2 regions of the Paenibacillus sp. 2TAF8 genome follow, and region 2 is predicted to be linked to the other one. Evidence: predicted binding sites of a transcription regulator. Region 2 holds the regulator's gene; the other holds the start of a gene.
The links. The regulator NrdR, encoded in region 2, represses ribonucleotide reductase genes. The targets are predictions, from matches to a motif close to AACACNATATATNGTGTT.
Positions count from the first base shown of each region.

Region 1 (10,983 bases), on a different contig from region 2:
GTTACCATCTATCTCCTGAACGTTCTTCCCGCTCTTATCTAATTCCATCTCAAGCATACACTGCAAAACTTCGGCGATAAACTTGGGCTGGTTCAAATTAACAGCGTATGTTATACCCTCTTTCTTCATCCGTAATCCCTCATTCAAAGGACTGCCGGAAATGGGTGTATCTCTGGTTACAAATATAATGATATATTTCTTGTCTCTATTTTCCGTAATAATCGTCAGTTTGGATCTGCAGTAGAGGTCTCTAACCGTTCTGTAGCCCCACCAATAAATGCTCCCATTGACCACTATTTTTCTCATATTATCTAATCCGCCAAGCGGTAGCCTACGCCTCTTACCGTTACAATATATTGCGGCGCAGACGCATTGTCGCCCAATTTTTTGCGCAAGCTTTTGATATGAACATCCACCACATTGCTTCCACCTGTAAAATCAGTCTCCCAAATATCGCTAAGCATCTCTTCACGCGAGATAACTGCACCTTTGGCATCAATTAGCTTAAGCAGAAGATCATACTCGGTCTTGGTCAGATGAATGCGATCATGGTCCCGCTGAACGCTCATCCGTTCCCGGTCCAGCGTCAAGTCTTTGAATCCGATCCGCTGCCCCTCTTCAGGTAAAAAAGCACGCTTTGGCATTACGGGACTGCTGCCAATCATGCGCTGTACCCGGTAAAGTGCCTCCTGCGGACGTGCAGGCCATACAAGTAGCTCCTCCTGAAGCATCGGGCCGCTTGCACTGCCAATCATCTTCTCTCCCACCAAGTAGAGGCAAGGTGTCGTATGCTCCGCCTCACGGTTCAACCGGCTGTGGATTCCCGTAAATGCATCGATTGTTCCAGCAACGGAGAGATCGTAGATCAGTAGATCAAAAACAAGACGTTCATGAAGATCTGGTTCCCAGCGATGGAACACAAGTACGTCAAAGCAGCTATCTGTCAAAGCCTTCACCAGCTCATGCACCTGACCAGGCATCGGACTGATCAGAATGACACGTCTGGTGATCGGGCAATTATCCACGAGCGGTACAGTTTCGGAATCTGCCAGAGCAGGTTTGACCCGAAGCGGCAAACGGCGGCCTGACCATTTTACTTTTACTTGACCCGTTTGGTTTTGCATTCCCCGCAGACACCTCCAAATACCACATGTGCATGATCAATTGTATAACCGGTTTCTGCCGCTACCTGCTTCATCCATTGTGGAGGAACCTCTGTCATCACCTCATCCACTTTACCGCATACTTCACACATAATATGCTGGTGATCATCCATTCGGGCGTCATATCGGCTTGCTGTTTCGCCAAGTTTAAGCTCTCTGATCAGCTCTTTGTCTGTTAAATATCGAAGAGAATTATATACGGTGCCATAAGCCAGATTATACCCCTGCTCTACAAGCCGATTCATCACATCGGCAGCTGTTGGGTGGTCTTCTGATTTACGTACGACATCATACACCGCTTGCCGTTGTATCGTCAGATTTAAAGTTTTCACAACCAAGTCCCCTTTTTATACTGTTCTTCAAGTGTATATTCGTTTTCGAACACTGTCGTTCGCTTCATCTTTTTGGATCACAAAACAGAATTTTGATTTAGATTAAGTATAAATCTTAATGTATAGCGAAGTCAACACGTCCTATCCGCATCTGTTTTGGAATTTTATAGCGATTTAGAACCAAACCCTCCAAACATTTGGGATTATATGGTTCGCTACCACACCGATTTTCAGATAAAATAGAGTGATGTGCGTAAAAGGGGGGATGCTGGTTGTTAAGCACGTTTTTTGTCAATCTCTGTGTGATAATTACCTTTCTGTACATCTCAGGAATTATCGCCAAATACTACAGCATTCGTTTACCTTTTCCCTCGCTGCGCGTTCAGATAATCGGTGGCTTTTTATTCGGTCTATACGGTACGGTGCTTATGAACTATTCATTCCATATAAATGACACTACCATTGTAGATCTTCGGCATTTGGCCGTTGTAACTGCAGCAGTATATCTTGGCGGGATGGCTTCAGTCATCAGCGGTATCATCATTGCGATTCTTCGTATTGTTATGTTTGGCATTACCTCTGCAGCTATTGATGCATCATTCATTATGACACTGCTCGGATTAGCTGGTGTGTACTTTGCGTACGCTTCATGGTCCAGATTAACCAAAATCATCACCATGAACCTGTTAGGTATGAGTATGATATTTATTGTATTGCTGATGAACACGCCCAGCTTAAGTAATTTAATGAAAGTATATCCGATACAGATGACCATCGCCTTTGCTGGCGGTCTTTTCATTTATTTTATCGCGGAATTTATTAATAGATCCAACGAGATGTTATTTCTACTGGAAAGACGAGCCTCCACCGACCATCTGACCGATCTGAGCAATCGGCGTCAGTTCGAACAGTCCTTAGAGTCAGAGCTTCAGCATGCAAGGCAGTATCATCAGAAGCTGTCCCTGCTGGTTATTGATATTGATCGCTTCAAAAAGGTAAATGATACGTATGGTCACTCTGCCGGAGATGCAGTATTGAAGCAGCTTGGGCAATTGCTTGTAGAACATGCACGTTCCACCGATCTCGTCTCCCGCAACGGCGGAGAGGAGTTTGCGATTCTACTGCTCGATTGCGGATACCACCAATCGATGGCTATCGCAGAATCTGTACGGAAAGCCGTAGGCCGTTTTCTTTTTACACTTCCTGATGGGCAGACGGTAAAACTGACCATCTCCATTGGTGTAGCCGTTTACCCTGATCACTGTGATGACCACGATGACAACGACCTGTTTGATCAGGCTGACCGTGCACTGTATGAAGCCAAAAACACGGGACGCAACAGAGTCTGCACTCTGCCGCCCCGCAACATCACGGTTGTGGATAATGATCCATTTTGAAATGAACGTCTTACCGACAAAAGGGATGCCCTTCTGCCTCAACCAAGGCAAGCAGGACATCCCTTTTCCATACCTTAAACCCGTTCCAGCTCTTACATATCCTCGAGTGATCACCCTAGGCCAGAATTTGTTCAATCTCTGCAATAATAGCAGTATCCAGCTTAACTCCAGAAGCTGCAGCATTTTCTTTAACCTGTTCCGGACGGCTCGCTCCGACCAGAGCGCTGGAAACATTATTTTGCCGCAAGATCCAGGCCAGTGCCAGTTGTCCCACTTTCAGGTTCAGCTTGTCTGCAACCTCGACTAATTGGCGTACTTTGCCGATACGATCTGCGTTGATTTTCCCTTCATCCCAGCCAAGCTTGGCTGCGCGGCTATTCTCCGGAATATCGGAGACCGACGTATACTTCCCTGTCAGCAAACCTTGTGCAAGTGGAGAATAAACAACTTGTCCGATGCCTTTACGTTCACCTAAAGGAATGATCTCGCTCTCAATATACCGATCAAACATATTATATACCGGTTGATTCACGACAATGCGATCCAGCAACAGACGGTCTGCTGTTCCGAGCGCAGCCTCCATTTGGGCCGCTGTCCACTGGCTCACACCCACATAGAGCACTTTGCCATGACGCACCAGATCGTCCAGAGCACGAAGCGTCTCCTCAATCGGTGTCTCCTGATGATAACGATGGCAATAGTAGATATCGACATAATCGGTGCCGAGGCGATTCAAGCTGGCTTCGCACTGCTCCATAATATGCTTGCGGGACAACCCATGGTCGTTAGGGCCATCACCCATTTTGTTAAACACCTTGGTTGCGAGTACATAAGAACTCCGTGAGTACGCTTTCAATGTTTGACCCAGCAATACTTCGGCAGCTCCCCCCTCATAAGCGTTAGCAGTATCAAAAAAGTTAATACCTTCATCAAATGCCGTTTCAATCGACTTCACCGCATTTTCACGCTCCACATATCCTCCGTACGTCAACCAGCTTCCTAAGCTGATCTCGCTTACTTTCAGTCCGCTTCCACCCAGCCTGCGATATTCCATGAATGCATGTCCTCCTCAGAATGTAGAAATGATGAAGTTAAGTTCCATATCCTATTGTAACCCAACCTGAACAAATGGAAAAACGTTTAAGTAGCCACACCCGGAAAAACACGCCAAAAAGGCACACCCCGAAGTAATGTGCCTCATGTAATTTCAATATAGATTTACATGTTATAACCTGAATCGAAGCATGTCTCTTCCAAGCTCGATAAGAAGCATGCCTTTCCAGCTGCAATCCGAGCTACCAGCCTCGTTGCTCGCCCTGATCAATCCAGACCGTTTTTAGGGCAAAATAATGCTCAGTGCATTCAAAAGCTCGGTCTGTCTTACCGGCTTGGTCAGCACGGCTTCAAACACCTCGGTCTGCTGAATATCCATATGCATCCCGTACGGAACGAGCACAATGACAGGCAAGTCTTCAAGCTGCCGTTTCAGTGCGATGACAAAATCAACCGTAATGCCTTCACGCAAGCCCATATCTACAACGGCTACATCAGGTTTATAGCCTTCCTTGATCCATTCATATGCGGTAGCTGAACCTGAAGTCATACGCACATCCATCTCCCAATTCCGCATCAAAGTGGATACACCCTGCAAAATATCTGGATCTTTGGCGAGCAGCACCTTTTTGCCTTTTAGACGTTGCTGCACACTTGTAATCTGTGGCAAATCCCAATATCTGCGTAGTGGCAGGGAAATCTGGAACTCCGTTTCGTTCCCATTCGGACGGTTCACCTGAATACGACCATGCATCAGAATGGCAAGGTTCTGACTCACCGCCAACCCCAAATTGCTGCCAATTAGCTTCTCCGTGCTAATGGGTTCGGATTTGACGAAGGAGGTTCGTAAACGGTTGTCGGATAACATCTGCCCTGTATATCTAATCCGGAGCAAGAGAAGACTTGTCTCCTCTACCTCCGCTTGCTTCATCTCCGCTGTCACCAGTACGGCACCTTCCCGGGTGGAGTCCATTGCATACTGCATCACATGGCCCAGCAGTTGACCAAGCTTAATCTCATCGCCAATGAAAACCTGGGATACATTCAGATTCAAGTGTAATCCCAGTTCTACCTTTTTGCTGGYCGCAGCGCCCGCATAGAGATAGACGGTATTCTCAATAGTGCTGACCAGATCGAAGGGATCGTCATGAATAACTGTTTTTCCCGCCTCGTTAATATTAAAATTCATCATATTGTTGAGCAGTGAAAGCAAAATGTTTCCACTCGTTTCGATCATATTCACATACTCAGCTTGTTCCTCCGACATGTCGGGTGTCCGCATCAGATCCGTCAATCCCAAAATGCCGTTCAGTGGATTGCGGATCTCATGACTCATCAGTTTGAGCATCTGTGTCTTGGTCATGGCCTCGGATTCAGCACGTTCCTTCTCAGCCTGTAATTTCTCTTGCAACTGTTCTGAATCGCTGAGTCTCTGCTCCTGAACGTGCAGCGCACTCTCCAGGTCAACGACGTATCCCAGAAATACAGCCATAGCTTTCAGCGTCTTCATATCGGTTTCACTGATGTTATACCCTGGATCGTCCATTATGCATATCGTTCCAAAGGCTTCACCTGTTCTACGTACAATAGGTACTCCTACGAAAAATCGATTACCCAATCCACCCGTGACATTCATTGATCGTGTTACCGAATGCTCGGTGGTATCCGGAATGGTAACAACACTGTTATTTTCTCTAAGGACCAGGCTGCAGTAAGATTCCATAAAAGGAAGTGCAGTCCCTTTGACAATTAATTCTTCCTTGCGGTTGAAGGCTTCCAAAATGACATTAGTCACTCCGTCATTCGTGGCTACGAAGATGGTATTCACTCTTAATATGCCACTTAATACGTCCACAATATGGGCCGCTGCTTCTTCAATATTTTCATAGAAGCCTTGGTTAATGCCTTCTACCGTCCCCATGGTCCAACCCCTCTTTGTTTGTCTTAGCTGCTATATTAAGTTCACCGATCAGAATGTTGATTCACATGCAGGATCTGCCGGGGAATCCGAACGATTGTCACAAACTATACTTATATGTTTAACACCACAGAAGTACAAGAGAATCATCCTGGTGCCTGTAACCTCTTTTCTCACCGAGCAGATCTGAACAAATACTTCGATCCACGGTATCTGACCTATAAGTTTATACTTGCAGAGTAAATAGAAATTATACCCCTCCGTTTGAATTTTGGGAACCTCAAACCCGCGCCAAATCTCGGAAGATGCTCTTCTCCCTCACAGGAGGTGTGATCATAATCACACCCAAAAATCCACATATAGTTTATAAATGGATAATAAAAAACTACATGTAGTATATAACTCATATATTAATCAAATTATAATCTATTCAAAAATCATTTAGGAGGCACGTTACATGACTATGCTTGAGCATGCCGCACCACCGGCAACCGATCTTTTATCTGACCTGGGAAGACGTATTATTGGCGCAGAAGACGCTGATACGCTGAGAGAAAATGCGAACCTGAATGGAGATTCGTTCAGCGGCAAGATGAGCAGGCTTGGATCGGAGACAGCCAAGTGGCATGCCATGCGTCATGTCTTGCCAGTAGCACTTGCGGATGCTGTTGAGAATGGCGACCTGTATGTACATGATCTGGATCAGTATGCCCTTGGAACAACCAACTGTATCTTCATTCCATTCGATCGATTACTCGCTTCCGGCTTCAATACGGGGAATGGATCGGTCCGCACACCACAGACGATCATGTCTGCGATGGCTCTGGTTGCAATCATCTTCCAATCCCAGCAAAACAGCCAGTATGGCGGTGTATCTGCCAACAAAATTGACTGGGACTTGGCGCCTTATGTACGTCGTTCGTTCATCAAACATTTCCGCAAAGGGCAACGCTTCTTTGACGAGCAGGCTTCGCTAGCAGACGAGCAGCTACATCTGGACAGTGCCGACGCGAAGCAGCAGTGCCCGCGGGCTTTTGCTTATGCAAGTGAGGAAACAGAGCTGGAGACAGGACAAGCCGCTGAATCTCTTATACATAACTTGAATACGATGAGCAGCCGGGCAGGCGGGCAGATTCCTTTTACATCACTAAACTATGGCATGTGTACATCAGCTGAGGGTCGCCTCGTGTCCCGCTCCCTGCTGGAAGCAACGATTCGTGGGCTTGGACATGGGGAAACGCCTGTATTTCCACAGCATATTTTTCAATGCAAGCAAGGAGTTAATCAGGCTCAGGGCGACCCGAACTATGACTTGTTTCGCCTCGCGGTAACCTGTTCTTCACGGCGGATGTACCCTAACTTTGTCAATGTGGACGCATCGTTTAATCTACCTTACTATCACCCGGAAGACCCAGATACGATCATTGCTACCATGGGCTGTCGCACACGTACCCTAGCGGATCGGTTTGGACGGAATCGGCAAAGTGGTAAAGGAAACCTGTCCTTCAATACGGTCAATCTGGTGAAACTCGGGATTCGATTCGGTATCTGCCAGAACAATCGTGCTGTCGCGGATCGGGAAGGATTCTATGCAGCTCTGGATAAAATCATGCACAATGCCGTGGACGGGTTGCTGCACCGTTATAACATTCAGAAAAAACAGCCTGCCAAATCATCGGACTTCATGATGCGTGAGGGAGTGTGGGAAGGTGGAGAGAAGCTGGAACCGGACGAGCCGGTTGCTGACCTGTTGAAACACGGTACGTTGTCACTTGGATTCATCGGACTCGCTGAATGTATGACTGCTATGTATGGACGCCATCATGGACAAGATATGCATGTGCATCGAGAAGCACTGCATGTAATTCGCACGATGAGAGAGTTCTGCGATCGGATGAGTGAGATGTATGACCTGAACGTCACGCTATTTGCGACACCTGCAGAAGGCTTGTCCGGCAAATTCACCAAAATAGACCGAGCCCGTTACGGCCCGATCTCTGGTGTGAATGAACGTGAATATTATACGAACTCGTTCCATATCCCGGTCTATCATAACCTACCTGCCTACCGTAAGATTGAACTGGAGGCTCCATTCCATGCTCTGTGTAATGCCGGAGCCATCTCTTATGTTGAACTTGACGGCAATGTACGGGCGAATACAGCAGCCTTTATGCGCATCGTACAGTACGCACTGGCACAGGATATCGGTTACTTCTCGATTAATCATCCAATTGATCGCTGTCCTGAATGCGGGTATGAAGGGGTCATCGGTGATACCTGTCCGGGATGTGAAGTTCACGAAAATGAGGTTCACTTCCAGCGCTTGCGCCGTGTAACCGGTTATCTGACAGGAGATTACAAGGTACGCTTCAATGCTGCGAAGCAGGCCGAAGTGCGGGATCGGGTGAAACACCGGTGAATCTGTTTGGTTACATTCCCGAATCGGTCAACGAAGGAACGGGCCTACGCGCAGTGCTGTTCATCAGCGGATGCCGTCACGCATGTCCAGGGTGTTTCAGCCCGGATTCATGGAGTTTCCGGGCAGGGGAACCCTTCACAGAAGAACGGCAGCAGCAGATTTTGCAGGAGGTCACGAACCATCCGCTGCTGGATGGCGTGACGTTATGCGGGGGTGACCCCTTTTTCTCAGCAGCAGCATGTACTCGGTGGGTACGTCAGTTTCGGGATGCAAGGCCAGATTTGACGGTATGGGCCTATACGGGATTCGAATATGAAGAACTCATCGCCGACCCGGAGAGAGCAGCGCTTGCACAGCTATGTGACGTGATTATCGACGGGCGTTACGTTGCAGCTGAACGCGATGTGTCTCTGCCCTTCCGCGGAAGCCGGAATCAGCGTTTGATTGATGTGCGTGCAACACAGACATCCGGAAACATCGTTACATTGCAGATTGGTGCGATGTAACGATGTTTTTTCATTTTTTCATTTTTTCATTTTTTATAGGTCAAAATGAGCAATAATTGCGAGCATCAAAAAAACAGGCTCTGCCGCTTTCCGCGGGTTCAGAGCCTGCTTATCATCTGTTGTAGAATATCCGTTATACACTATCCTTAGAATCTTGGTTATACCTGGAACCTTTGGATGACCTGGTTCAGTTCGTAAGCCAAACTTCTCAGCTCATGGGAGAGACTTGATACCTCTTCCATAAGCGCCAGTTGTTCTTCTGAAGATGCGCGGGCCTTGTTCGCATTGCCGGATGAATCCGTGGCCACGGTACCCAGATGTTCCAGGGAAGCAGCAATCTGATCACTGCTGGCTGACATTTGCTCGGATGCGGCGGATACCTCGTAGACTTGTCCGGATACCTTCTGAATAGATTCGACGATCTGGCGGAAGGTTTCTGCTGTTACTACGGATGTCTCGGCACCCCGTTTAGCAACATCTACCGACTCTTCGATGGAGGTTACGGCCTTCTCCGTGTGATTCAGAATGCCTTGCAAAATTTGGTCAATCTGATCAGAAGACTCTTTGGAGCGAGCCGAAAGCTTCTGAATCTCCTGCGCAACCACCGCAAATCCTCTCCCGGTCTCCCCTGCTCTAGCTGCCTCAATGGACGCATTAAGTGCAAGCAGGCTCGTTTGTTCGGCAATATCTCGAATCATAGACATGATTCCCCCGATACTGCTGTTCAGTTGTTGAAGATCATGAAGAACCACAACAGTACCGGACATGTTATGTTCGATCTTCTGCATCTGATCGACCATCGTTGTAATATCTGTCTCACCTCGGCTGGCTAAATCCGTTGCATCGGAAGCTAGCTCAGCAACCACCTGTGATGAGTCGGCGATTCGTTTAATGCCAATGACCATCTCACCTATGGACTCTTGGCACTCATTCGTAGATTGTCGTTGCTGTTCTGCCCCGGAGGACACCTGCAACATCGATTCAGTAATCTCTTGTGAAGCTTCAGTGGTGCGTTCTGAACTCAGCTGCAGATCCGCAGCTGAGCGGGTCACACTCGCAGAAGTGGACTGAATACCTGTAATCAGTTGCTTTAGCCCCCCAAGCATAAGATTAAATGCGTTGGCAGTTTGGCCGATCTCATTGTTATTGCGTACATCCAGGCTGACTGTCAGATTGCCCTCGGCTGCCTGCTTCGATACGTCTGCCAGCTTCTGTAATGGTCGAAGTACAATGCGAGCCAGAATGACCATAACTAGAATCATGATGACTGCAATGGCAAATCCACTCCCCAGACTGTACAAAAACATCCACATCTGATCCTGCTTGACTTGGGCTGCATCCAAATCCAGACCAAAAATAGCAATCGTCTTACCCGTATCATCTTTAATCGTGCTTAGATAGGTCACCCACGTCCCTGCAGTATCCGTGTAAGATTCTGTAAAAGCGGTTCCGTTCTGGAATACATGATCATATGTATCTTGAACTACTTCTGGAATTTCATATTCGACACCGGGGACCATATCCATTTCATAGAGAGCCTGATTGACTTGCAGCCCAGTTAAGATCTGTTTCCCATCACGTTCGATAATATCCGATTTGAATATATAAGCGTTTGCGATAGAGGCAACACCGGTCATCGCATCGAGTTGTTCTTTCAATGACGTCAGTTCGGGAGATGTTGGCTTAGGTGAAGCCTCCAGTTGCTGATTCGCTTGTTCTACCCATTTATGGTTGAGCTGAAGCTGATTGGACAGCGCCTTGCCTACTTGATTGATTTCTTCGTAGTAAGCTTGCTGACTTTGTTTGAAATTCAACACACTCATCAGGATGATCATGACAAACAAAATGATGGCAATCAGGACAGAACTGGTGAAAACTAAACTTCGATTGCGAAAGTAGCGTAACATTGCAGATTCCCCTTTTCCTTTACTTTTCTAGCTTACATATCCGTCCTGATAAAGAATGAGTTCGGATTGACTCCTCTCTCCACCTTTGCATTCAGCAAATGATATGACACTATATAATATATATCGTGATGGATTTACTGTTTTTGAATGGCGATTATATAAAAATCAAAAATAGGCCAACCCATAAAAACAGGTTGACCTCATACTTATTGAGAGTAGGAATCGTGAAGATTAGCATCCTCCTTTTATTTCTAACCGAACCCTAACCTCCTCCTATACCACCCTGAC
Region 1 covers NZ_JBFRFN010000012.1:65,517-76,499, forward strand. The annotation lists gene AB4Z30_RS18370 (hypothetical protein) at 1-306, opposite strand, end outside; gene AB4Z30_RS18375 (winged helix-turn-helix domain-containing protein) at 312-1,124, opposite strand; gene AB4Z30_RS18380 (Fur family transcriptional regulator) at 1,100-1,495, opposite strand; gene AB4Z30_RS18385 (GGDEF domain-containing protein) at 1,768-2,892, shown strand; gene AB4Z30_RS18390 (aldo/keto reductase family protein) at 3,008-3,946, opposite strand; gene AB4Z30_RS18395 (histidine kinase dimerization/phospho-acceptor domain-containing protein) at 4,229-5,866, opposite strand; gene AB4Z30_RS18400 (anaerobic ribonucleoside triphosphate reductase) at 6,321-8,282, shown strand; gene nrdG (anaerobic ribonucleoside-triphosphate reductase activating protein) at 8,279-8,788, shown strand; gene AB4Z30_RS18410 (methyl-accepting chemotaxis protein) at 8,947-10,695, opposite strand.
Region 1: AB4Z30_RS18400 (anaerobic ribonucleoside triphosphate reductase) is a predicted target of NrdR. The motif match lies at 6,245-6,262, and genes of this name have one in related genera.

Region 2 (11,293 bases):
AGCACATTTTGCAATATCGCCAGCTTGCCAAGCTGCAGTCCACTTATGTGGAAGGTTTGCTGAAAGAGATATCGGATAGAGATGGCAAGGTGCATACGTTCTATCGTCAAACCATTGCAGCAACAGGACGACTGAGCAGTCAGTTCCCGAACTTGCAGAACATTCCGATCCGTATGGAGGAAGGGCGCAAAATTCGGAAGGTCTTTGTACCGTCCGAGCCGGGTTGGTCTATACTCGCAGCCGACTATTCCCAGATTGAGCTGCGTGTACTGGCTCATATTTCAGATGATGAGCGGTTGAAAGAAGCTTTTGTGCAAGATATGGATATCCATACGAAAACAGCGTCCGATGTTTTTGGCGTTAAGCCGGAGGATGTGGACAGTGATATGCGTCGTTCTGCCAAGGCGGTTAACTTCGGAATCGTATACGGGATCAGTGATTACGGCCTTTCTCAAAATTTGCACATTACGCGGAAAGAAGCGGCACAGTTTATCGATCAATACTTCGAAGTATTCCAGGGTGTGCGTCGTTATATGGATGATATCGTGAAGGAAGCCCGGCAGGACGGTTATGTGAAAACATTGCTGGAGCGTCGTCGTTATCTTCCCGAAATCAACGCAAGCAATTTCAATCTGCGTTCCTTCGCGGAACGTACGGCGATGAATACACCCATCCAAGGTACTGCGGCTGATATCATTAAGCTGGCGATGGTACAGATGGATGAGGCGCTGCGGGAACGCAATCTTCAGAGCCGTATGCTGCTCCAGGTACACGATGAGCTCGTGTTTGAAGTGCCGGCAGATGAACTGGAACTGATGAAGGAGCTTGTACCTTCAGTCATGGAAAAGGCGCTTTCGCTGTCGGTGCCGCTAAAAGCTGAAGTTAGCTTTGGTGAGAACTGGTATGAAGCAAAATAGATAAGAAAGGGTCCCGCTGAGTGTCATCTTCCGTTATAATATAAGGGAGGTGAGAACATCATGCCGGAACTACCGGAAGTCGAAACAGTCAAAAGAACATTGAATCAACTTATTGTAGGCAAAACCATTGATCATGTTACCGTTAATTTGCCGCGGATTATTCAGCGGCCTGATGATATAGAAGCATTTGCACTGGAACTGGCAGGACATACCGTGATTGGTGTTGAGCGCCGGGGCAAGTTTTTACGTATTTTGCTGGACGGGCTTGTGCTGGTCTCCCATCTGAGGATGGAGGGACGTTACGGGGTGTACCATCAGAATGAAGAGGTAGAGAAACATACTCATGTCATCTTCCACTTCAATGATGGTACGGAATTGCGATACAAGGATGTTCGTCAGTTTGGAACGATGCATCTGTTCAGTGCGGGCGAAGAACTGGTTTCGAAACCGCTCATGAAGCTTGGATTGGAGCCGCTGGATGAAGCTTTTACCGTAAGTGCGTTTGCTGAAGCAGTGGGGAAACGTACCACCAAAATCAAAGCCGTTTTGCTCAATCAGGCATATGTTGTCGGGATCGGGAATATTTATGTGGACGAGGCACTCTTCCGTGCAGGTATACATCCCGAGACGATTGCCAAGACGCTGACTGAGGCACAGCTGGAGGTGCTGCACGAAGCCATTGTGGCTACGTTGCAGGATGCGGTGAATGCCGGGGGATCCTCGATCAAGTCATATGTCAATGGACAAGGCGAGATGGGCATGTTCCAGCATCAGCTGAAAATTTATGGCCGTAAAGCGGAGCCGTGCCATACATGTGGCACGTTGATTGAAAAAAGTGTTGTTGGCGGACGTGGCACGCATTTTTGCCCGAATTGTCAGCGACTTTGATCTCCCGAACCAGAACTGAATCAATGAAATGATGAAATCATAGCACCCTTGGATTCCTCCCTCCATATACTGATATGGCAGAAATAAGCGGGCATATACCCATACTGACATCATCAGTTGGCACGTACCGCACAGGGGAGGAATCCGGGGTGCTGCATCATTTTATTTCATTACTGGCGCTTGCTTTTGCAGTGAGTTTAGATGGTTTCGGAGTTGGAATTACATATGGACTTCGGAGGACCAAGATTCCGCTCTTATCCATTGCTATTATTTCACTTTGCTCGGGATTGGTTATTGCATTGTCTATGCAGGTTGGGGTGTTATTATCTCATGTGGTGTCGCCAGGTGTGGCTTCGATTGTGGGAGCTGTCATTCTGATTGTGATCGGTGCGTGGTCGCTCTTGCAACTGATTCTACGGCGAGGGAAAGAACGTGAGGAAACAGAAATTGGAGTGTCGCAGGAAAAGCTGGTAGAAGGAAGAGCGACTACAGAGCCGGGTCTGACATCTGGAGGCAAGAATCAATTAATGGTCCTGGAAGTGCAGCCATCACCAACGGATGGATCGGTGGAGCGCATGGTATTTACACTGGAACTGCGCAAGCTAGGTGTGGTTATTCAAATTCTGCGTAGTCCGTCCAAGGCAGACATGGATAATTCAGGCAGTATCTCTGCACAGGAAGCGATGTGGCTGGGGATTGCGCTGTCACTGGACGCTTTTGGGGCAGGTTTGGGTGCGGCGTTACTTGGATTTCCTACGTTGTGGACAGCACTGGTGATTGCATTGTTCAGTGGAGCGTTTCTTTCGCTTGGTATGAAAGTAGGATTACGATTTGCAGCACAGCGCTGGATGCAGAAGCTTTCGATTCTGCCAGCCCTGCTGTTAATGATTATGGGAATATTCAAGTTGTTTTGAGGAGTAATAAAGCTGTTATGAGGTGAGACGATGAATATAGGCTTAACGGGCGGAATCGCAACAGGCAAAAGCAGTGTTTCCGCCTATCTGGCCAGTAAGGGAGCGCTGCTCATTGATGCAGATATTATTGCCCGGGAAGTCATGTTGCCTGGGCATCCCGTTTTGGCTGCCGCTGTTCAGCGGTTTGGACAAGCCATACTGAATGAGGATGGAACACTGGATCGGAAGAAGTTGGGGAGTATTGTTTTTCAGCACCCGGAGGAACGTAAAGCACTTGAGGCCATCACTCATCCCGCGATACGCAAAGAGATGAGAGAGAGAGCTACTGCATATGAAGTGAACCATCCGGACAAGCTGGTGGTATCGGATATTCCATTGCTGTACGAGTCGGGTCTTGAGAATGGTTTTGAAGAAGTTATGGTTGTGTACGTCCCGAAAGCGATACAACTGGAACGGCTGATGAGTCGGGACCAGATGAGCCGGTCTGATGCGGAAGCGCGTATTGCGGCACAGATGGATATTGAACGCAAAAAAGAGCGGGCAGATATCGTTATTGATAACAGCGGTTCATGGGCGCAGACGGAGCAGCAATTGCAATCTTTTTTAACGCATAAGGGCTTGTTATGAAAATATTGCGTAAAAAACGTGTATTGCTAATCATGTTTGTTTCCTTTGTACTTGTGTTATTTCTAAACAGCAACTGGATGACATGGTTTTACCCGATTGAATACAAGGAAGAAATTCGAGCACAATCTCAGAGTTATGAAGTTGATCCGTTTCTGATCGCCTCTATTATCAGGGTAGAGACCAATTTCAAGACGAGCAAAGAATCCAAGCGTGGTGCGATCGGATTGATGCAACTCATGCCGGATACGGCGAACTGGATTTTGGAACAAGCCAAGATCCCCCACACTTCGCTGGAGGAATTGAAACATGAACCCGGACGAAATATCCAACTGGGGACATGGTATTTGCGGAATCTGTCAGACCAGTTCGACGGCAACGAAATTGTGATGATTGCCGCGTATAATGCCGGACCGGGGAAGGTCAGCAGCTGGCTGAAAAACGGTGTGTGGGATGGAACTCTTGAAACGGTGAAAGATATTCCTTTTGGTGAAACACGCCACTATGTACAACGGGTTATTTACTATTATAATCAGTATGTGAAGATCTACGATACGTTCTAGAGCAATTGCTTGGAAAAGAGATAAGGAGAAGCACAGAGCAGACCGGTAGTGTACCGGCCGCCCTATGCTCCTCTGTGTAACGTATTACGATGCAGATAATTATTGGTATTGACCTGCCAATTGCTGTTCTGCAATTGTTACCAGACGCTTCGTGATGTATCCACCGATCGAACCGTTCTCGTAAGAAGTCATGTTACCTTGGTATCCATCTTGTGGGATGCTGATTCCGAGTTCTTGAGCTACTTCATATTTCATTTGCTCCAGAGCTGCAGAAGCTTTAGTTACGACCAAGTTGTTGGAGTTACCGTTGCTTTGTGCCATTGCTGTTCACCTCCTCGCGGGTTGGTAAAAGTATTATGTGTCGCGAATGCGATTTTCATTACAAGATATGCTCAGGGAATATGTGGTAAAAAGTAAAAGTGGGAAGTGATCTTAGTTGAAATGTCCTTATTGTGGTTATTTAGGTACCAAAGTGCTGGACTCCAGACCAGCCAATGAATCCAAATCCATCCGCCGCCGCCGCGAATGCGAGCAGTGCGCGAGAAGATTCACAACATTTGAAATGATTGAAGAAACACCGTTGATCGTCATCAAGAAGGATGGCAGCCGGGAAGAATTCAGTCGTGACAAAATTCTCCGTGGTTTGATTCGTGCCTGTGAGAAACGTCCTGTCTCCGTAGAAACGCTGGAGATGATGGTATCTGAAGTGGAGAAGTCACTACGTAACACAGCCGAAGCTGAAGTGGAAAGCCGCCAAATTGGTGAGCTGTTAATGGAGCAGCTGTTTCCGGTGGATGAAGTGGCGTACGTACGATTTGCTTCTGTGTACCGCCAGTTCAAAGACATTAACATGTTCATGAAAGAACTGAAATCACTGCTGTCCAAGGAAGATTTGGAGGACTAAATGTAGTGGGGGAAAGGAGAAGAGCAATCCGGAGCTGCATCTGGTATGTGCCTTATGTGCCCGTAACATGAATGTTCTTCTCCATAAGATTTCGGTGCATGAAAAGAGTGTTGACAGTCCAGAAGGGATTTTATATGATATAGGAGTCGCCTGTAAAAATGAATTTTAGCAGTGCAATTACATATCCTGGGGCCTTAGCTCAGCTGGGAGAGCGCATCGCTGGCAGCGATGAGGTCAGGGGTTCGATCCCCCTAGGCTCCATAAGAGTTTGACAAAAGAACGGCAGAGATGCCGTTCTTTTGTTTTGGTGAAAATCAATCACACGGTAGAATTCCAGATAAGGTGAGCTGGAGGAGGGATGTTATATGTCAAAAAATGATAATATGTTAGCCATTCTATGGATGTTGAATTCGGGAGAGAAATGTACTGCACAACAAATATCCGAAAAGTTAGAAGTCAATATAAGAACCGTTTATCGATACATTGATGCATTATGTTCTAGTGGCGTGCCTATCATATCTGACCCAGGCCATCATGGTGGCTATAGCCTGTTGCATAATTTTATCAGAGCGCCTCTGCTATTTGATACGGAAGAAAAGAAGGCACTCCTTCATGCTGCTGTTTTTGCAAAAGAAGCAGGATACCCGTTGACTGAGACATTAGAGAATGCGACAGCCAAGTTGAAAATGTATTCGAATGAGCAACAGGAGAGCACACTAAACCATCAATTATCTGGATTTGAAGTGATAAATCGCATGGTCAGCCCTTCGAGTCAGCTCATACTAGCGGAATTGGAGCATGCTGTAGAAAATGAAATCACTGTAGAGATGGATTACCGTACAAACCATGAGGAGAAGCCAAAGAACAGGATGATAAATCCTTATGGAATAGTTTACTGGAACAATAGATGGTATACAGTTGCATTTTGCCACCTAAGAAATGAAATACGGAGTTTTCGGGTAGATCGGATTTTACTTATCAAGTGTACTCAACTCAAATTTAAGCGTCCTAAAGCTTTTTCTAGCCGTGATTTTTTTATGAGAAACCTGTTACCTGATCTTGTGGGGAAGGAAGGGTTAATTTCTTTAAGGATCGAAGGCAGGCCAGAAGCGTTAGACGAATTAAGCATGCATTGGTTTTTCGGTCATCATCTGCAAGAGCGAACAGCTAATCAAGCCATCTTTTTATTTGAGGAAAAATCCATTCATCATTCTGTCCCTTATTTTCTCCTATCCTATGGTAAATCCATTCGAATCATCGAACCCCAGCGTGTGAAAGACAGACTTGTTGCTGTTGCAACAAAGTTAATGGAATATTATCAACAATAATAGCTTCACTGACAGCGGATGTCAGTGAAGCTATTTTATAATGAGATAGTCAGTGATTATCGATGGATTATAGTCCTTGATAGATAAGAAAAGGGAGAAATTTAAAAATGAAAAACACAGTATATCTTTATGTTTTTGACAGCATGTCCGATTGGGAAATAGGTTATTTAACAGCCGAGTTGAACTCAGGAAGATACTTTAGAAAGGGGTTATCTCCAGCACGAATCGTTACTGTTGGGATCGAAAAGACTCCAGTAACTACAATGGGTGGATTGAAAATAACACCTGATATTAAAGTAGATGAGTGCAACATTAAAAGCATAGATGCACTCATCTTACCTGGTGGGAATACCTGGACGGAGGCTATACATAAGCCCATTTTAAAAATTGCGGAGAGGTGCCTACAGGAGGGGATTGTAGTTGGAGCCATTTGCGGTGCTACCATAGGACTTGCTCAAGCAGGGTTGTTAGATTCCCGCCCGCATACAAGCAATGATCTGGCTTACCTTAAAATGATTTGTCCGTCTTACACAGGCGAAGAATACTACAAATCGGAATCTGCTGTTACCGATGAAAAACTGATCACGGCTTCTGGAGTAGCTCCACTTGAATTTTCTGTTCATGTTTTAAGAGAGCTAGATGTGTTTTCTCCAGAAACCTTAGACGCATGGTATCATCTTAATAAAACGCATGAAACTCAATATTTTTACGCGTTAATGAATTCAATTCAATGACAGCTCCATTCAAAGAAGAATGCCATCACATTTAAGTGATGGCGTTTTTTTGATGGATTACTTCATTAGTCTGTCTTCTTATCGGAAGTCAAAGAAAAAGACGTTCTCTAAAATGCTCCTTTACAAGGAGTATACTTTTGGTTGTATTTTTAGCCTCAAGGGGCCGCAAAATTCTGTACACGCTTTCACTTAGCAGATGATTCAATGAACCTTACAAAGATCGTGGCTACTTCGGCGCGGGTAGCGGTGGATGTAGGAGCAAATAAATTATCTTGCTTGCCTAATACAATACCGGTGCCCCGCAGTGCCTTGACGGCCTCGAACGCCCATGAGCTGATCTCACTCTCGTCTGCGAATGGTTTAGATTGGCTTTCAGGTATTTCATAGCCCTTGTACTCCATGTAGTTGTAAAGGATCACTAACATCTGCTCGCGTGTCATCGGAGAATGGGGGGGCAAACTGGTCTGGGTTTAAACCGTTAACTAAACCTTTTTCTGCCGCCCACTCGACTGCCGCCGTGTACCACTGTCCGTCCGTCACATCCCTATAGCGGGAACTCGTATAGTCGGCGTGATCTACGTTCTCCAGATTGGCCAGTACCTGCACGAACATTGCGCGCGTCATAGCGTTACCGGGTTCGAATGTCGTAGACGTTGTGCCGTTGAAAAGATCGTACGTGTAAATGGAATTAACGTAACCGTAGAACCAGTTGTCCATGGTGGTATCCTTAAAAGGATTGCTTGATCGCACAAGGAAGCCGAGTGAGTTAGCATCATTGAATGCAAACTCCGTAGCGGCACGAATGTTAAGTGACATTCCGTTGTTTAAATCGACTTTTGCTCCTTGCGGTCCTGTTACAACCATGCCGTCACTCTGTATCTTCGATCCGTCATGGATAAGAATTTGATTACCGTTTGGCAGGTTCACATGCGCTCCTTTGCCGCCTATTGTGATCGTGCCGTCGCTCGCAATCATCGAACCGCCTGGAATGGTCACTGTGCTTTTACTGCTGAGTAGTGTCAATTGGGCGCTCTTGTCCCCCGGAATGGTCACCTTACCGTTTGCGTCTATCGATGTGCCTTCAGGTACTTTAATCTCCATCCCGCCCTTGGTTACAATCTTGCCGCCACCGGGCAGGGTAGTGATTCCATTTTTGTCCGTGACAGCGGGTTTATCCTTCGGTGTAGTCACGGTGTAGGTCGACTTTGACATTCCAGTGACTGTCCCGGTGCCCGTGCTGTCGGTGTTGCGTGTACTACCAATGTTGCTTGTATTACCGGTGTTGCCCGTACTGCCAGTATTGCCCGTAGGGCCACCAGAATCAGGCGCGGTAGGAGCTTTCGTCGCCGTTGGCATCGCCGTCACACTGATCTCCGCGCCGTCTCCCTTCGCGTTCACCGCAACGATCTTGAAGCTGTAGCTTTGGCCGTTTGTCAGGTTATTGAAAGTATATTTAGTTTCCGCCGCATCCAATGTGACTGGCGGTACGTTGCCATACCATACCTTGTAGCCTAATATCGCACTGCCACCGTCGTCCGCAGGAACAGACCAGCTTAAAGTGACCCGTCCGTCACCTGCTGTCGCCTTGAATCCGCTCGGTGCACCGGGCGCGGCCGGTTTTCTCTGTGCGAACATCCAATCAAAGACATCGGTGTAGTCATTGTTCCAAGCCGGCAAATTAGAGGACTGCGCCGTGGGAGCTATACTCCAAGTTCCCATAGTTATTTGATTGTAGAGAACCGCCGCTTCAACTTCATGCGCTATATAATCAGCTAGAACAGGTGTGTTGGCAGGATTCGGCCTCAGATTCGGCTGATCAAATTGATTGTAGGGCCATGTAAGTACTTCATTACTTTCAAAGCGGGAAGCTCTAGCGTTAATCATCTGTGGCATATTCGTATTGATGTAGTTATTGAGGTTAGTCTGGTAGCTTCCAACGTTATGAGCATTTAAAAACATCCAATACGCCAAAGTGTTGTGAGCATCATTGGCCTTGGCGTTCGGTGAACCGCTTACTGGAGCCATAGGTGCGGCGGCAGCGAAGAAGCCGGGATAGCTGTTAACTAAGTTGTTCGTATATTGGCCGCCCCAGGAGAAGCCTGCTGCGTAAACACGGTTAGGATTTACATCACCGCTGGCAATCAGGGAATCTATGACCTGCTTAACGTTCTCTGTTGAGGGAACAGATACGCCATTATAGGAAATATTCAGGATGTGGCTGGCGTATTTTTCAGGATTCTGTGCCATTTTTTTCATCAGAGCGACGGAACCGTTGGCGGATTTCATGGCTGCTTTTTGGTCTGCCGCTGCGTTTGTTCCGCCGCGTGACATGCCATGGGTATACACATACAGCGGTAATCCTTTCATCACGTTACCATCTTCATCCTTGTGAAGGTAGAGCGAGCGATTGACCGAGTTATCCGCGAATGTTGTGAACTTATCAAGGATGGGATTCACAACTTTTTCCTGTTCAAAAACTACGTTTTGAAGCGGATTCCCTTCTGTCAGTACGATCTCACCCTTTGTGATGAGGGTGTAAACCTGTTTTGTCGAGTTACTACTGCCATCTAGTGTTGTATTGCCGCCGCTTTGTGAATAAAACTCAGACTCAACGACGATGTAGCGGCCGCTCGCCAGTCCGTCCTGATAATCTGGCGAATTGCTTACCGACCCCACATAGCCTCGTACCTTAGGTTCATCATTAGCGTATACCCTTGTGATCTTGCGTGGTCCTTCAAAAGTAACCGCTTCACCGTTCAGGGTCGTATTCCTAGCCGATAAGGCAAACAAGTCCGGATTAAGCGCGGAGCCTAACGCCGCCTTCCCTTCGCCTAAATCTATGATAACAGCCGTTGTGTACTCGCCACTGGCGAAGTTGTCATTCCATACGATAAAGGGAAGTATGCCCGCGTCTGGATCATTTTTGAATGTCACATGAATGGTATGGTTAGCCTCAATATTCGAAAAGGTATAAGTGCCAGCAGATAGAGTCACGGTCTCATCGTCTACCGTTACTGTATCCACAACTTTACCGGAATCGGGGCTAAACGTAATTTCTTTATTAGAACCTCGTTCTACTCTTAGGACATCGCCAGGTGGGTTCGACATGATCGAGCCGCCAGGTCCGGCAGTGGCGGTAATTGTTAATCTAGTGTCCACTTCATTGGCCGGGATGAGCTGCAGGCTGTCTGTAAATGAATCAGAGCTGGTATAAGCTGCGTCCGGAACTCCAAAAGAGGAAACGACTTCATAGCGGTCACCGCCGTTTTCTGTCGAGTTATTGATATAGACCTCGAAGGTAAAATTTCCCTCCTGTAAGATCAAATCTCTTTTGGGTATTCTCATCTCCACGATGTATCCTGTTTCCGTGGTCTGGGTCCATGCAGCTCTGCCTGGAGCGGCCTGCCCTGAAAACACACCCGTCGCGCTGACACGCCACTGGTTCGAGCCACCTGTTCCAGTACCAACATAAAACTCCAGGCTGTCGTAACGATGATCACCCCCAGCTCCCTGATATAGATTACTGTCGTTCACAACTACGCGGGCATATAGGAAGTCATGATCCCAAAGGATTCTGGCTGTGCCCGTCGCATGGGGTCTTGGGTCAGTAGGCACAGTACTTTTGTTGATGTGATGTTCCATAGTTTGGCCCCAGAGGGGGTCGTTTGACCCGAGTTCGGGAGTTCCAAAAATGGCGGCCTTTGTTTCATTCGCTTCTGCTGAACTCTCGATGTTGTCATTGTCGGCAGCGTAGCTCGTAGGCATTAGCGAGGCCACCATGACCAAGCAACAAAGGAACGCGAGCATTTTTCTAAATCGTTTTGGCATCAATGAAATCCTCCTTATTTTTCGATCTGGTACGCTCATGGTTTACTTGCATCCGTATTTGGAAGCGCTATCAAGTTGGCAAGCGCCCAACTATATATATTATGTTTATCCGGGTTCAAATCCTTTAATTTCAATGTAGAGTATATTTTGGAATAAAAATGATTACTTCGAAGTATAGGGACAACGCTTCAGTCCACATCAAATTTCAAATTGCAATAAAAAAATCCACATTATTAACATGATAGTACATTGAATTCAAATCGTCAGAGACGTAATATGAGAAGAAATGTAAGCGTATTCATTTTGAGGAGGAATATCTAGCTCCTTTAGCGAGGCGGGTCTTGTTTTAAAGATAAGCTATGGTTTGTATGCTTCTGAATATTAAATGAGGGGAAGAATGCTATGCGAAAGCGAATGGCAAACATAACTTTGGTTTTACTTTTGACCTTCAGTAGCTGTTTTAGTTTGGGTATGCCATTTAACAATCAAGCTTCAGCTGACCCAATAACACCAACGATATTGGCGCATTATCCATTGCTTGAGGATGTACTGGATACGTCAGGTAACGGTAAGCATGGAACGGCAGTAGGCAA
Region 2 covers NZ_JBFRFN010000005.1:127,454-138,746, reverse strand. The annotation lists gene polA (DNA polymerase I) at 1-917, shown strand, start outside; gene mutM (DNA-formamidopyrimidine glycosylase) at 978-1,805, shown strand; gene AB4Z30_RS09485 (MntP/YtaF family protein) at 1,955-2,719, shown strand; gene coaE (dephospho-CoA kinase) at 2,750-3,346, shown strand; gene AB4Z30_RS09475 (lytic transglycosylase domain-containing protein) at 3,343-3,906, shown strand; gene AB4Z30_RS09470 (alpha/beta-type small acid-soluble spore protein) at 4,006-4,227, opposite strand; gene nrdR (transcriptional regulator NrdR) at 4,343-4,810, shown strand; tRNA gene AB4Z30_RS09460 (tRNA-Ala) at 4,999-5,071, shown strand; gene AB4Z30_RS09455 (helix-turn-helix transcriptional regulator) at 5,176-6,138, shown strand; gene AB4Z30_RS09450 (type 1 glutamine amidotransferase family protein) at 6,246-6,872, shown strand; gene AB4Z30_RS09445 (S-layer homology domain-containing protein) at 7,058-7,273, opposite strand; gene AB4Z30_RS09440 (sugar-binding protein) at 7,254-10,700, opposite strand; gene AB4Z30_RS09435 (immunoglobulin-like domain-containing protein) at 11,103-11,293, shown strand, end outside.